Regions from separate parts of the Aquamicrobium segne genome, predicted to be linked through region 1. Evidence: predicted binding sites of a transcription regulator. Region 1 holds the regulator's gene; the other holds the start of a gene.
What was found. The regulator PhoB, encoded in region 1, activates phosphate uptake and scavenging genes when phosphate is short. The targets are predictions, from matches to a motif close to TGTCATNNANCTGTCAT.
Positions count from the first base shown of each region.

Region 2: a site for PhoB is predicted at 1,824-1,840, ahead of ACFPLB_RS02595 (YdcH family protein). Genes of this name have one in related genera too.

Region 1 is NZ_JBHSLL010000056.1:60,405-65,871, reverse strand. It holds gene pstA (phosphate ABC transporter permease PstA) at 1-1,077, shown strand, start outside; gene pstB (phosphate ABC transporter ATP-binding protein PstB) at 1,093-1,917, shown strand; gene phoU (phosphate signaling complex protein PhoU) at 1,957-2,664, shown strand; gene phoB (phosphate regulon transcriptional regulator PhoB) at 2,688-3,374, shown strand; gene ACFPLB_RS14945 (CHASE domain-containing protein) at 3,482-5,092, shown strand; gene ACFPLB_RS14940 (hypothetical protein) at 5,183-5,431, opposite strand.
Region 2 is NZ_JBHSLL010000010.1:128,585-134,051, reverse strand. It holds gene ACFPLB_RS02615 (DUF707 domain-containing protein) at 1-357, opposite strand, end outside; gene ACFPLB_RS02610 (glycosyltransferase family 25 protein) at 446-859, opposite strand; gene ACFPLB_RS02605 (hypothetical protein) at 1,050-1,301, opposite strand; partial or broken gene ACFPLB_RS02600 (IS3 family transposase) at 1,243-1,389, shown strand; gene ACFPLB_RS02595 (YdcH family protein) at 1,579-1,758, opposite strand; gene ACFPLB_RS02590 (YdcH family protein) at 2,001-2,204, shown strand; gene ACFPLB_RS02585 (lipoyl protein ligase domain-containing protein) at 2,194-2,901, opposite strand; gene ACFPLB_RS02580 (hypothetical protein) at 2,901-3,107, opposite strand; gene ACFPLB_RS02575 (D-amino-acid transaminase) at 3,271-4,122, shown strand; gene ACFPLB_RS02570 (M55 family metallopeptidase) at 4,294-5,094, shown strand; gene ACFPLB_RS02565 (dipeptide ABC transporter ATP-binding protein) at 5,220-5,467, opposite strand, start outside.

The sequences.
Region 1 (5,467 bases):
CGCGATAGCGATCCGGGCGTTCTGGTTCGGGCAAATTATCCGCTTCTGGTGCGAAATGCGCTTGCTGCAAAGCTTGGCATTGATGTTGACGATACAAAAAACAAAGCTGATTTGCGCCAGCTTTCCAACATGATCTCGCAAGGGGCGCGTGTGCAACTGCGCAGCATGGTGATGGAAAACCCTGCCATTTTGGGCACCACGCAAAATATCCGGGTGCTGGCCAGCGGCGATATCGATTCAGCCAATAAGGGCCAGATTGACCTGTCGGTTCCTGAAGCACGGCGCAAGGTCAAGGACCGTCAGCTTGAATGGATGAAGGTGCTGGACGAGCAAGGCGCCATGACCCAGAATTTTAACACCGGACTGTTCACCTTCGGCGCGTCCAGCCGTCCGGAAATGGCGGGCATGGGTGTGGCGCTGATCGGTTCGCTTTACATGATGCTGATCGTGCTGGTGCTGGCGCTGCCGATCGGGGTTGCCGCCTCCATTTATCTGGAAGAGTTTGCGCCCAAAAACCGCTGGACCGACCTGATCGAGGTCAATATCAACAATCTGGCGGCCGTGCCTTCCATCGTGTTCGGTCTGCTGGGGCTGGCGGTCTTTATCGGCTTTGCCGGTCTGCCGCGTTCAGCCTCGCTGGTTGGTGGTCTGGTGCTGACATTGATGACATTGCCCACCATCATCATCGCCACCCGTGCGGCGCTCAAGGCGGTGCCGCCGTCAATCCGCGCCGGTGCGCTGGGCATTGGCGCCTCTCCCATGCAAACCGTGTTTCATCATGTGCTGCCCCTGGCGGCTCCCGGTATCCTGACCGGCACCATTATCGGTCTGGCGCAGGCGCTGGGTGAGACTGCGCCGCTATTGCTGATTGGCATGGTTGCCTTTGTGGCCGACTATCCGACAACGCCGCTTGATCCGGCCACTGCCTTGCCGGTGCAGATCTATATGTGGGCCAATGAGGCCGAGCGCGCTTTTGTGGAGCGCACCTCAGGCGCCATCATCATTCTGTTGCTGTTTTTGGCGGCGATGAATTTGATAGCCATTTTGCTGCGTCGGCGTTTTGAGCGGCGCTGGTAGATCAAGGAAAAAACCATGAATATCATGGATGAAGCCATTCTGGAGAAGGCCATGAGCGCAGATGTGGCGCCCGCCACCAATGAGAACATCAAGATGCGCGGCGAGAAGGTGTGTGTCTTTTATGGCGACAAGCAGGCCCTGTTCGGGGTGGATCTTTTAATCCGTCAAAATCAGGTCACAGCCCTGATTGGCCCGTCCGGCTGCGGAAAATCGACCTTTTTGCGCTGTCTCAACCGGATGAATGACACGATTGATTCAGCCCGTGTCGAAGGAAAGATCACGCTGGATGGCGAAGATATTTATGATCGCAATATCGACGTGGTCGAGTTGCGCTCACGTGTCGGTATGGTGTTCCAGAAGCCGAACCCGTTTCCAAAATCGATCTATGAGAATGTGGCCTATGGCCCACGCATTCACGGTCTGGCGCGCAACAAGGCCGATATGGACGCCATTGTGGAAACCAGCCTGAAGCGGGCGGGCCTGTTCAATGAGGTGAAGGATCGCCTTAATGATCCGGGCACCGGCCTTTCAGGTGGCCAGCAGCAGCGCTTGTGTATTGCACGCGCCATTGCCGTTTCGCCTGAAGTCATCCTGATGGATGAGCCATGCTCGGCGCTCGATCCGATTGCCACCGCGCGTGTGGAGGAACTGATCGACGAGTTGCGGGAAAATTACACCATCGTCATCGTCACCCACTCCATGCAGCAGGCCGCGCGCGTTTCGCAGCGCACCGCCATGTTCCATCTTGGCAATCTGGCTGAGGAAGGGCCGACGGAGAAGATGTTCACCAATCCTGATGACAAGCGCACGCAAGATTACATCACCGGCCGCTTCGGTTGAGGATTTGCCGCTGTCATGGCAACAGATGAGGGACGCATGATGAGCACTCATACGGTAACCGCCTTTGATGAAGATCTCAAAGAGATCCAGCAATTGGTGCGCGATATGGTGAACCTGGCCAGCACGATGATTGATGAGGCCACGAAAAGCCTGATTTCTACTGACAGCGCATTGGCAAAGCGGGTTGTTTCAGAAGATCTCATCATGGATGATTATCAGCGGCGGCTGGATGATCGCGCCATTGTGCTGATTGGCAAGCGTCAGCCGATGGCGCAGGATCTGCGCGCCGTTGTGGGAGCGCTACGCATGGCCGGTGATCTGGAACGGATCGGCGATCTGGCCAAAAACATCGCCAAGCGTGTCGATGCGGTTGGCAAATCCTCCATGCCGCGCGAACTGGCCCGTTCGATTGAGGATATGACCGGGCTGGTTTTGGAACAGGTGCACGGCGTTATTGAAGAATATGAGGCGCGCAACCCGGAAGGACTGGTGCGGTTGCGTGACGAAGATGAACTGATCGACGTGCGCTATACCGCCGTTTTCCGTGAATTGCTGACCTATATGATGGAAGATGCACGCAATATCACGGCTTGTACGCATTTGCTGTTTTGCGCCAAGAATCTGGAGCGGATTGGTGACCACGTCACCAATATTGCAGAAAATGCCTATTATGTGCTGACTGGTGCGCAATTGCCTGTCGAGCGTCCCAAGCAGGACGAGACCGGCATGCCTGCGCCCGTAGCCTGAGCCGGTTTCAGGAGCAGGAAATGATTGCGCCACGTATCATGGTGGTTGAGGATGAGGAGCCACTGGGCATTCTCTTGCGCTACAATCTGGAAGCGGAAGGCTATCAGGTCGAGATCATCACCCGTGGTGATGAAGCAGAATTGCGCTTGCAGGAAAATGTGCCTGATCTTTTGATCCTCGACTGGATGGTGCCGGTCATTTCGGGCATTGAATTGTGCCGGCGGCTGCGGATGCGCGAGCAAAGTGCGCGCTTGCCGGTCATCATGCTGACGGCGCGTGGTGAAGAAAGCGACCGGGTGCGCGGCCTTTCCACCGGGGCTGATGATTATCTGGTCAAGCCTTTTTCCATGCCGGAACTGGTGGCGCGGGTCAAAGCCCTGCTGCGGCGCACCAAGCCCGAGGTTTTGTCGTCCGTGCTTACGGTTGGCGATATTGTGCTCGATCGCGAGCAGCACCGTGTCTATCGTCAGGAGCTTGAGATCAGGCTTGGTCCGACCGAGTTTCGGTTGCTGGAATTTTTCATGCAAAATCCTGGCCGGGTTTTTTCGCGCGGGCAATTGCTGGACAATGTGTGGGGCGAGACAATCTATATTGATGAGCGCACGGTCGATGTGCATGTGGGCCGATTGCGCAAGGCGCTCAATCATGGGGCTATGCCCGATATTATCCGCACGGTGCGTGGTTCAGGCTATGCGATCAGGCCGGAATAAGGGCATCTCTGTACTCACAAAAATGCTCTGGTGGTTGTCACCTCACGCTTGTCAAGATACACGGACTTGCTACTAATGCCTTATATATTGAGGGATTACGCAGCCTGTTGAAAAGACTCTTTCCGCTTCTTACCTTTTTGGCCATTGCCCTGATCAGTCTGGCAATGGCGGGATTTGCCTATTTTGGCAGTCAGGAAGCGGCACGTATCAAGTTTGAGGCCATTGTTGATGATGCGATCTCGCGGATTGAAACGCGGCTGGATCTGCATCTGACCCTGTTGAAAACCACACAGGCTTTTCTCGATACACATGAAAATCGGGTCAGTCAGCCGCAATTCCAGGCTTTTATTGCGGCGCTGGACATGAAGGTGAATTTCCCGGGCCTGCGTGGTCTGGGCACTTTGCGGCTGGCGCGCACAGGCGATGAGGAGCAGATCAGGAGCCTCATCCATCAGGAACAGGGGCTGGAGCGCGAAATCTATCCTGAAACGGATCAGCAATGGCGCGCACCTGTTGTGATTTTTGAGCCGCGCAAACCGTCCAGCGACATGTTGATTGGCTATGACATGTTTTCAGACCCGATCCGTCGTCAGGCGATGGAAATGGCGATGAGCGATGACGCTCTACATGCCACAGCACCGCTCATGCTGGGTGAAAATGCCGGAGTTGACCCATTTGCGGGCTTTGTTGTTTTTGTGCGGTTGAAGAATGCCCGGCCTTTTGCCGCAACTCAAACGCCGCCTCCGCTTACCGACGGCTTTCTTTATGCCGGGTTTCGTTCTGATGAGTTGTTCAATTCGGCGCTGCTGCGTATGCCCCTGCTTCCTGTCCATGTCACCATTTATGACAGCCAGACAGGAGAAGAAAAACCGATGTTCAATTCCGCAACGCCCGCCATCACGATGGGGAACCTTGTGGATACGCGCTATATGAATGTGGCTGACCGCCAGTGGGCTTTGAAATTTGAGCCAACGGTTGCGTTTTCGCCACCATCCTCGCCTGTGATCCCTGTCATGCTTGGCCTGTTTGGGTTGTTGTCGGCTGTCGCTATTGCGCTGGTGTCCCGCTACAGGGAACGCGCCTATGATGCTGCTGAAAAACTGCATGAAACAGCCGAAAAGAGCCTTTTGGAAAAGGATTTGATGCTTCAGGAGATGAAGCACCGGATCAAGAATCTCATTTCCCGCATATTGGCGATTTCCAGACAGACGGCCTCACGGGCCGCCGATGTGAATGAGTTTTCTGAATCCTTTACCGCCCGCTTGCAGGCGATGGCCGCTTCACAGGATATGCTGACGCGCTCGCGCTGGCAAAAGGTGGATCTTATGGAGTTGCTGCGCATTGAACTGGAGCAGGTGTTTGGCAACGATCTTCAGCCGGGGCTGTTGAATGGCCCGCAGGTTTTACTCGATGAGGCTGCCACACAGGCGCTGGGCCTGACTTTTCATGAACTGGCGACCAATGCCTTGAAATATGGAAAAGCAAGCAATTCGATTGATGCGCTCAAGGTTGACTGGCGGGTGGAAGGGCAGCACCGCAAGCGGATGTTGATCTTGAACTGGCGTGAATCGGAACAGGAAAATCTTCAGAAGCCTGAAAGCATCGGCTTTGGCACCAAACTGATTGATGTCAATATCACCCGTGAACTTGGCGGGTCTATCAGCCGACGTTTTTTGCCGAGCGGCCTTCAGGTGAAAATCCGCATTCCGCTGAAATAAGCAGGCTGGCCGCTGAAACAAGAAGGCCGGCAGAGCCGACCTTCTTCTTCCGCATGATCTTATCTTAAAAAGTCTGCAACTTTTCTAAGATCAGTTGCAGCGGGCGGTGTAGATGCGGCGGGTATCGGGATCGCGATATTCGCAATAGCCATTGCGCAAATTGCGGACCAGAAGGCCCGAGCCGGCACCGACTGCCGTGCCGATAAGCGCACCCTTGGTGCCGCCGGCAATGCCGCCAATAACCGCACCGGCAGCCGCGCCAACGCCAACATCGCGTTCAGTGGTGGTGCAGCCGCTCATGGCAGCAATTGCTGCCAGCACTATGATGGTTTTATACATGGAATAGTTCCTCTCGCTTTAAAACCCTCGCCTTGT
Region 2 (5,467 bases), on a different contig from region 1:
CGAGAAGTAGCTCTCGCGGGACAGGGCGGGCTGGGCGAGCGCCAGTCCATTTTCCCGACACAGGTCAAAGATCGCATTCACGTCCGTAGCGGCGATAGCAATGTCGTCGTCCGGCAGCCAGACATAGTCGTAACCGTCAAGGTCGAATTCTTTCAGCGTTCGGAACAGACCGTCCCATTTTCCGCCCTTGACCAGCACAGCGGTAACGCCTTCGGCCGACTGGAAAGCATCGAAGGCAGCCTCGTCATAATAGCTTACGACGAGGTCATAGTGGCGCTGCGCATAGGGCAATTCCAGCCAGCGACCATGGAGCGAGTTTCCGCCGGCTCGGACGACTACAAGGTTTGTGCGTTTCATTCAGGATCCATGAGTGTTTTGCGTAACTCGGACAGAACGGGCATCCGTTCCACTCTCAGCGGGTCCGCAGATGCCCAAGACCCATAGCCTACTGGTAGCGTAGATTTTCTGCGGACGTCGCCACCGCGAGGACGGCTTGGCGGCCCAACAGGCGGCCCGTCGTGTGTACAGGCAAACGGCGGGTCAGTACAAGATCAACGCCAGCCTGCCTGCCGATGGTTTCGCCGGTCCCCCTTCGGCTGTCAAGTTTGACCATTATGTGCACGAAAGCGTTCCTGTGGCCCAGCGCGCACGCGATCTCGCCTCGACTCATGGGGCGCGTGAAATTACGGTCTTTGAGCAGCCTGTCATAGTAAATTCTAAGGTCAGCGTCGGTCATGCGCTGCCCATTGATCGCATCGACAAAATCGAAACTCAGTCCGGATCGAACAAATTCCGCATTTATGATCGCATGTGGTGCTGCGGCGTCAACAAGACTCGGGACATAAATCGGAATTGGCATAATTACCTGACTGCCTTCTGGATCCCCGAAAGAGTACTTAAGTATTGAGAAGCACCAACCTTTCGGGCAATGGTTATTTCAGATACGTCGCTGCGGCATTCCAGGTTACGACAGTCTTGTTCTCCAAAAAAAACCAAAAAGACAGAACCGATCTTTCTCGGGTCGGAAGTTGATGGCCCACTCTTCCAGGTTACACGAGTGTGTCTATACCATTAAATACATCCATCTTGTAAAGATTGGTATCAGCTGGAGCAAGCAGGTCTTCCCACGCGGGCACGGAGGGAGCGTAGGTAACGTCTTCAGGAGAGGCGTGAAGAAGCAATTCGATCACTCCAGCGCCAAGATAATCCGCAAATATCAGCGGCGGCACGGCCGATTCCAGACGATTGATGCGTAAGAACAGGATTGTCGTTGAGAGAACATACAAGTTCAAGGCAACCACAGACAGCGATCACACATTTAACATAGCCCCGAACCTGCTGGATCGCGACTTCAGTGCCGCCCGGCCGAGCCAGAAATGGGCGAACGACAGGCGAGATACGCCTTCAATCCAAATCCATTCTTGGCCGGGCAGTTTTACGATTCTTGCCGCTTAAATGGCCTTCAACAGGGCCTCTTTGCCCTTCCAGTCAGCTATTGCAACACAACCGCACTCTTGCCTCATGAACTGGAGCCATTTTCTGGAATATGCAGGGCGTCTCAAAGAGACCGACAAGACATCAGTCGGAGGCGGTGCCCTCTCTGAGCTTTTCAATCATGTCCTTGATCGCCAGTTTGCGGCGCTTCAGATCCACTATTTCAAGACCATCGGTGGAAGGATGCTGCATTGCGGTATCAATTTGCCGCTCAATTTCGCTGTGTTTTTTCTGGAGTTCGTCAAGATGGGAAGCAAGAGACATGTTTGATTTCTCCCTTTCATCGTTTCCTCGACTAGAATTGCCATGAATGGCATCGGCCCGAATATGTGACAGCCACATGACACTGTGACATCAACGGCAGCCATTGTCGAACCCTGAAGTGTTGCATTTTACCCTTGGCCAAATTGTGGTATTGATTTGTCGATGGGTGATTTTTTCAGTCACTCCCGTTTATCATGATCCCCACAGCCTTCCGGGGCGTCACTTTTTGCAAATGGTAGGGAATGTCCGAGCAGGAACAGGCTGAGATTCGCCTCGAATTTTCGCGTTTGAAGCAAGATCACACCGATTTTGACGCTGCGATAAATGCCATGGTGGCCACAAATTGTGACCCCTTGCAGATTCAGCGCATGAAAAAGAAAAAGCTGGCCTTGAAAGACCGGATGCGGGCGCTTGAGGACCGCATCATTCCCGATATTATCGCCTGAGGGCGAGGCAGGCCGCATCAAGCTCGCGGGCCACATCACCAACAGACCCGGCATCAATTTGCGTCCAATTGATATGGGTTGTCGCTTCAATGGCCGCCTCAACACCCATATCGGCATAAAGCGCATTGATCGCTTTTGCCGCCTGCGCATGATCCAGATCGACAAACAGGGCCAGATGGGCCAGCACGGCATATTGGCCTGGCTTTTGACGCCCCAGACTACGCCAGCGCTGCGCGGTGCCAGCCAGTTTCTGCTCGCCGACAACGATATTATAAATACCATCGCACATGGTGCCGGGAATGGCGCGGTAAGTCCCTTCAATGCTCCGGCAGCGCAGCATGGCCATGACCGGTTCACATAAAATACGGTAGCTGGCGCCGATCCGGTCGCTCACACTGTCATCCATGCAAAACACCATGGACAGATTAACCACGCCTGAGCCCTGAACCACAGCACCACCGCCCGTATCGCGGGTCTGAACCGGCCAGCCGCGCGCAGCAGATGCCATGACAGCTGCGGCAAAATCAGCATTGTTTTCATGGCTGCGCGGCACCACGATGCAAGGGGCTGTTTGCCACAGCATCCAGCGCAGATCAGAGTTGCTCTCAGCCACCAGCATGGCCCGTTCACGCGCCAGCGCCTCCTCATAGGAAAGATGAAGCAAGACCCCGGCCGCCTTATTATCTGCATGATCCATCAAAACCGCACCCACTCCCGGCGAATACCCATGCCGACCAACCGGCCAGCAAGACGTGCAAGCACCGGCCAGCGGGCAATGTCCTTGACGAAAGTTGGCAGGCCACTGCGTTTTGCCGCATCGCCCTGACGTGACCCGCCGGGGCCAGCGCCGGCCACAACGCATTGCGTGTTGATGTTCAGAGGGGTGGCGGATGCCTGCATCATCACGCTCCTGTTTTTGTCATGCGATGGACATAAGCACAGGCTCGATCAAATGCCATGGCCTATCATTTTCATTTTCAAGCGACAGGGGCCAATATCTTTACTATTGAAGGGTACAGGTGCAGCGCTCTTGTAATGACAGGCCGTAATTTTAGGAGAAGATATAATGGCGCATGTTTATTGTAATGGGCATTACATGCCTGAAAATGAAGCCAGCATCAGTATATTCGATCGGGGATTTCTTTTTGCCGATGCCATTTATGAGGTCACGGCCATTCTTGGCGGGCGCATGATCGACAATGATCTGCACCTGCAACGCCTGCAGCGCTCGCTTGGTGAAATCAATATCCCGCTGCCCATGCCGCTAAGCGAGATCGAAGCCATCCAGCGCGAACTGATCGCCCGCAACAAGATCGATGAAGGAATCGTCTATCTGCAAATTTCCCGCGGTGTGGCCAAGCGTGACTTTTTTTATGCAGACACCATGAAACCAAGTTTCATTGCCTTTACCAATGCAGTGAAGCTGCTGGGCACAAAAGCGCAGACCGATGGCATTGCGGTCATGCTTGCACCCGATCCGCGCTGGGTTCGCCGCGATATCAAATCGGTGATGCTGCTGGGGCAGGTGATGGCCAAGCAGGCAGCCCGCGCTGCAGGTTTTGACGATGTGTGGCTGGTCCAGGACGGAATGATCACCGAAGGCGCTTCGGCCAGCGCCCTCATCATCACGCCGGACAACACCATCATCACCCGTCCGAATTCACATTCAATCCTGCCCGGCTGCACCCGTCGGGCGGTTATGCGCCTGTGTCAGGAGAAAAATATCAAGCTGGAAGAGCGTGCCTTTTCACCGCAGGAAGCCCAGGAAGCGGCAGAAGCCTTTTTAACCTCGGCATCCGGTTTCGTGACGCCTGTGGTACGCATTGACCAGCAGATCATCGGCAATGGCCAGCCCGGCCCGTTAACACGCCGTCTCCAGAAAATTTATCTTGATACGGTAACCGCAAGCAAGAGCTAGAGCATTTTGCAGTCAGATGGTTACATCTGACGTCGCAGAAATGCGGCTAAAACAAGAGGTTAGAGCATTTTCAGCAAAAGTGTGAAACGATTTTGCGTCCGAAATTGCGTAAAACAAAGGGATAGAGCGTTAGAGGTGATCCTGTTTTCACCGAAAATGCTCTAAGCGATCATGAAAATCTTTATTTCAGCCGATATTGAAGGCACCGCTGGCATATTGAACTGGAACGAAGCCGAACACGGCCATGCCGATTATGCCGAGTTTCGCGCCCTGATGACCGCCGAGGTTCTGGCCGCTTGCGAAGGCGCACGTGCTGCCGGTGCAACTGAAATCCTTATCAAGGATGCGCATGACACCGGCCGCAACCTTATGCTTGATCCCTTGCCGGCCTATGCCAGCATTATCCGAGGCTGGCCCGGCCACCCCGATTCCATGATGTTCGGGCTGGACGCCAGCTTTCAGGCTGCCCTTTGCACCGGCTATCACTCCAAGGCCGGGACGGAAGACAACCCCCTTGCCCATACATCCAATCTGCGGATTTCACGTCTCATCTTGAATGGCGAAGTGGCCTCGGAATTTACCATGAATGCTTTATGTGCGGCCCGCTACAAGGTGCCGGTCGCCTTTATTGCGGGCGATGCGGGCATTTGTGCCGAGGCGCGCACCATGGTGCCGGGCATTGCCACGGTGGAGACCCTGCAAGGCTTTGGCGCGGCTTCACGCGCCATCAGCCCGGCAGCCGCACGCATCGCCATCAGTGAGGGCGTTGAAAAGGCCCTGTCTGGCGCCAGCCTGCCTGCGCCTGTGACCCTGCCAGAGCAGTTTGAGGTTGTGGTTGAATATAACAATCCCGTCGATGCCTATCGCGCCTCGTGGTATCCGGGCGCAAAATCCCACGGTCCACGGGCCGTGGCTTTCACTGCCAGCGATTTCTTTGAAATCCAGCGGGCGCTGCGCTTCATGAACTCCTGAGCGCAGTACCCACGATATTTTAGATCATTTCTTGTTTTTACAAAAAACAGATGAAATGATCTAAGCTCTTGTTTTAGTCGCATTTATGCGACGCCAGATGATTCCATCTGTACTCACAAAATGCTTCAGGCAGCGTTCTTGCGGGCCAACCGCTCCTTGATGCTGGCAATATCGGCGCGTGGGGTCGCGGCAAAAAGCGTGCGGGTATAGCTGTGTTTGGGGTTGGAAAACACCTCATCGCGTGAGCCATATTCCACAGCCTCGCCGAAATACATCACCATCACCTCATCGGCGATATAGCGCACCACTGAAAGATCATGGCTGATAAAGATATAGGTCAGGCCAAACTCGTCCTGCAAATCGGCCAGCAGAT